DNA from 2 places in the Peterkaempfera bronchialis genome. Region 2 is predicted to be linked to the other one. Evidence: riboswitches for the same ligand, from Rfam matches in the RefSeq annotation. Region 2 holds a riboswitch; the other holds the start of a gene.

Region 1 (2,195 bases), 1.1 Mb from region 2:
GCGGGGCGGTGCTCGGCCCCCGGCGGGTCATCCGGCACCTCACCGAGACCGCGCGCACCTTCATCTTCGACACCGGGCTCGCCCCGCCGCCGCCGGGGCGGCCCTGGGTGCGCTGCGGCTGCTGCGCGAGGAGCCGCACCGCGCCGCCCGCGCCCGGCAGACCGCCCGGCAGCTCGCCGCCCGCCTCACCGCCGCCGGACTGCCGGCCAACACCCCCGACGCGGCCGTGGTCTCGGTACGCGCGCCCGCTCCGGAGGCGGCGGTCACCTGGGCCGCCGACTGCCGGGCGGCCGGAGTCGCCGTCGGCTGCTTCCGGCCGCCGTCCGTCCCCGACGGTCACTCCCGGCTGCGCCTGACCGCCCGTGGCGACCTGACCGACGCTCAGCTCGACCTGGCCGTAAACGTGATTTCCCGCACAGCGCCATGGAATGCCGATCCCCGGTAAACCCATGAACGCGCCATTCGGCGGGCTCCATTCGGCCGAATGGAGCCCACGTGGATATCAGCATTCCGGTTCAGCCGATCCGGCCGTACCAGACGCTCTTCGTCCAGATCCGCTCCAGCCGCACCCGTGCGCCGCGGTGCGGTGCGTGCCAGATCCGGCCCGACCCGGCATAGATACCGACGTGGTAAACGCTGGAACCCCGATGGAAGAAGACCAGATCCCCTGGCCGACGGCTGTTCTGCCCGATGTGGCGCGTCTTGTTGTACTGCGCCTGGGCGGTGCGTGGCAGGTTCTTGCCCGCCTTCCGGTACGACCACATCACCAGACCGGAGCAGTCGAACCGGCTCGGTCCGGCGGCCCCGAACACATACGGCGCCCCCCTCTTGGCCGCCGCGATCCGCAGCGCCTTGGCGGACAGCGTCGCGGCGTCGGCCTGGGTGCCGAGCCCGGGTGCCAGGCCCACGCCGGCCACCGCTGCCGCCGTCAGCACGGCGGTGGCTCCGACGCGGTTGATCAGTCGGCCCCGCTGCGGTCCGACGCGACGCCCCTGGTGGGAGGGGCTATCGCTGCCCTCCTCGGCGCCGTCCTGCCCTGCGGGGGCGGGAACGGCCTGGGCGCCGTGGTGCGCGGGGGCATGGGTGCGAGGTGTCGCAGACATGCGAGTCCTTCCGGAACCGCCTGCGAAAGATGACCTGTCGGATTCGGGCACCGAAAGCTGCCCGGCCACCGAAGTGGCTTCACCCCAAGGGGTGGTGATGGGCCCTTGCCGCGGCACTGCCGCGACGGAGGCTCTCCCACCCCGCCGTGCTCGGGTCTCCCGCTCTCGCCGAAATCGAGTTCGCGCCTGGCGTCCGGACCGGTGGCGAGATTAGGCGTCCGGCCGGACCGCCCCGCCATGGTGACGGGGACTTGTCGCGTTCGGCGGCCAGTATTGGCAGATTTCTGAGCCATCTTCATCTTGAGGCCGGGGATTGTGACTCTTGTCACCCGGCCGATCGGTAGCTTGAAGGCCAGTTCGCGCCATCGCGTCGGAGCCCTTCCCGGAAGGGTCCGAAGAAATCGAAAACCCGCGTTTCACCTGCGCTTATGCGCCCCCTTGCGAGGGCTCCGAGCGGGGGTTTCCGACCCCGTCTGACGGCCCTTCCGGAACGCTCCGTTCCTGCATTCGGGGTAGTCAACTCCATCAGGTGGGCGACACGCCGGATCCGGGTCCGTCCGGGTGGTCCGTTCACCCGTCCGGGGCGCTGCGGAGGTTGACCCCGTCACGCATCGCGCGCCGACGCGTTGTCAGGGGAGGCATCCGCGCTGGGGGAGTGAGGCCGGGTCAGCTGTTCGACGCCGACCGATGCGCTCGCCCGATGCGCCACCCGCAGCCCCCGCAGTCCCCGCTGTCCCCACGACGCCCGTAGCGGCCCGTCCCAGGGTCTCCGCGCGTGGGTTCGCGCTCCTTCTGCTTCTGTGCGCTGTGGGCGCCTCCATGCGCGCTCGCCGCAAGCGGAGTCCGGGTTGCCACTCGCGACTGGGTCGCGGTAGCGCGTTTACCCCCGCGCATCACGCGATATATCGTGTTCTGGACGCGAGCCCGCCCGCAGCCGCAGGAGTGACCGGTGACCGCTTCCGTACCCGCCCAGAGCCTGGCCCCCGCCGCCCCCGTGGAGATGCGCGCCGCCGACGAGGACCGCGACCGCACCGCCGCCGTGCTCGCCGAAGCCCTCGCCCACGGCCGGCTGGCCCCCGAGGAGCACGCGGA
Region 2 (2,195 bases):
CCTGGGAGCGCTGGCGTCCGCGCAGTACCGGTCGGGCGGCATCGACCCCACCGTCCAGCTGATGCTCTCCTCCAACCCGGACGAGTTCCTGGCCAAGGCGTCCTCCACGGACCAGGTGAGCGCCCAGCAGGCCGACGCGCTGCGGCGGCTCCAGGAGCAGCAGCGCCTCCTGGACCAGCAGAAGGCGGAGGCGTCGTCCACGCTGGCCGAGCTGGACCGCACCACCCGCGAGCTCAAGCAGAACAAGTCGCAGATGCAGACCCGGCTGCACGATGCCCAGGCGCTGCTCAACACCCTCACCGTGCAGGAGCGCGCGGCGCTGGACGCGGCGGACGCGCGGGCCTCGCGCGGCGGTGCGGAGCGGGTGGACCTCGGCAATCTGCCGCCGGCCCACGGCTATGCGGCCGTCGCCGTGCAGGCGGCGCTCAGCAGGCAGGGCATGGCCTATGTCAGCGGCGCGACCGGTCCGTCCACCTTCGACTGCTCCGGTCTGATGCTCTGGGCCTACAGCCAGGCCGGTGTGACGCTGCCGCGTATCGCCTCAGCGCAGGGCACGGTGGGTACCAATGTGCCCTCGCTCTCCCAGGCGCAGCCGGGCGACCTGATCATCTATTACGGCGGCAGCCACGTCGGCATGTACATCGGCAACGGGATGGTGGTGCACGCGCCGCGTCCCGGAAAGTCGGTCGAGGTCGTCTCGGCGACCTCCATGCCGATCTCGGTGATCCGGCGCGTCTGACCGCACATCACGGTCCATTCGTCATGGACCTTCAGTAATCCCCTCGGGCCCGGCATTTCGGACATGCCGGGCCCGAGGGCTGTCTCCGGCCCACGTGAGGTCCGCCACGCCCGGACCGGCCTCCTGGGGCGTCCGGACCGCCCTTCGGTCACCCCAGGGTCATGTCGTGGCTACCCCTGGTGGCAATTTCCAAGAAATCTCGCTGCCGTTCAGACTTTTTACCTACAAGGATTTGAACGGATCACAGTTCAGTTACTAGTGTCTGGCGGGAGCCACCGCGAAGTGATCTCCCGACCCGGGTGACGGCGGCGGCTCCCGCCGAGTTCGAGAAGCGGCAGGGCAGGTCTCTGTCCTCCAGGGGATGCCGTCGGATCGGAGCCGGGGAACCACTTCCTCGGGGTGAATCGGCGTCAGGGCCGACTGTGAAGTCGGCTGAGGCGTCGTAGGGCATGCTTCCAGCCCGAACCCGTCAGCTCACCCGGTAGGCGGCCGTAGGAAGAATGGAGCCCGCCTTCGTGGCGTCCCACCGCCGTCCCAAGCAGCCGAGCCGCGCGCGGATCTCTGTCCTCACCGCCGCAGCCGCAACCGCCGTTGCCATATCCGCCCAGGCGGGTACCGCCAGCGCGGCCCCCAAGCCGACCAAGGAGTCCGTGAAGGCCCAGGTCGACAAGCTCAATGAGCAGGCCGAGGTCGCGACGGAGCAGTACAACGGGGCCAAGGAGAAGCAGCAGCAGCTCCAGAAGCAGGTCAACAACATCCAGGACCAGGTCGCCCGCCAGCAGTCCGAGGTCTCCGCGATGCAGGGCACCCTGGGCCAGCTCGCCTCCTCCCAGTACCGCTCGGGCGGCATCGACCCCACCGTCCAGCTGATGCTCTCCTCGGACCCGGCGCAGTTCCTGGACAAGGCGTCCTCGCTGGACCAGGTGAGCAGCCAGCAGGCGGACACCCTGAAGCAGCTCCAGCAGAAGCAGCGCAAGCTCGACCAGGACAAGGCCGAGGCGCAGCAGAAGCTGGCCGAGCTGGACCGCACCGCCAAGGAGCTGAAGAGCGCCAAGAGCGAGGTCCAGCAGAAGCTCTCCAAGGCTCAGTCGCTGCTCAACACCCTCACCGCCCAGGAGCGCGCCGCCCTCCGGGCTGCCGAGGCCGCCTCCGCCGAGCGCGCCTCCCGTGCCGCCCCCCGCGCCGGCCTGGACACCTCCACCGGCAGCGGCTCCGCCAGCACGGTGGGCGCCTCCAGCTACGCCGCCGCAGCGATTGCCGCCGCCGAGACCCGGCTGGGCTCGCCGTATGTCTACGGCGCCACCGGTCCGTCCACCTTCGACTGCTCCGGTCTGATGCTGTGGGCGTACCAGCAGGCCGGGATCACGCTGCCGCGCACCTCCCAGGCGCAGGCCGGTGCGGGCACCTCCATGGGTACCAGCCTCGCCAACGCCAAGCCCGGCGACCTGATCATCTA

The links. Region 2 has a riboswitch for cyclic di-AMP ahead of C7M71_RS06480 (C40 family peptidase). Riboswitches for the same ligand answer to the same signal wherever they lie in the genome.
Region 1: another riboswitch for cyclic di-AMP. It lies ahead of C7M71_RS01865 (C40 family peptidase); the one in region 2 lies ahead of C7M71_RS06480 (C40 family peptidase).

The regions. Positions count from the first base shown of each region.
Region 1 covers NZ_CP031264.1:421,841-424,035, reverse strand. Annotated here, with positions in the region: partial or broken gene C7M71_RS01870 (8-amino-7-oxononanoate synthase) at 1-445, shown strand, start outside; gene C7M71_RS01865 (C40 family peptidase) at 516-1,103, opposite strand; cyclic di-AMP (ydaO/yuaA leader) riboswitch at 1,106-1,298, opposite strand; gene C7M71_RS01860 (DUF1707 SHOCT-like domain-containing protein) at 2,053-2,195, shown strand, end outside.
Region 2 covers NZ_CP031264.1:1,484,105-1,486,299, reverse strand. Annotated here, with positions in the region: gene C7M71_RS06485 (C40 family peptidase) at 1-739, shown strand, start outside; cyclic di-AMP (ydaO/yuaA leader) riboswitch at 1,092-1,242, shown strand; gene C7M71_RS06480 (C40 family peptidase) at 1,255-2,195, shown strand, end outside.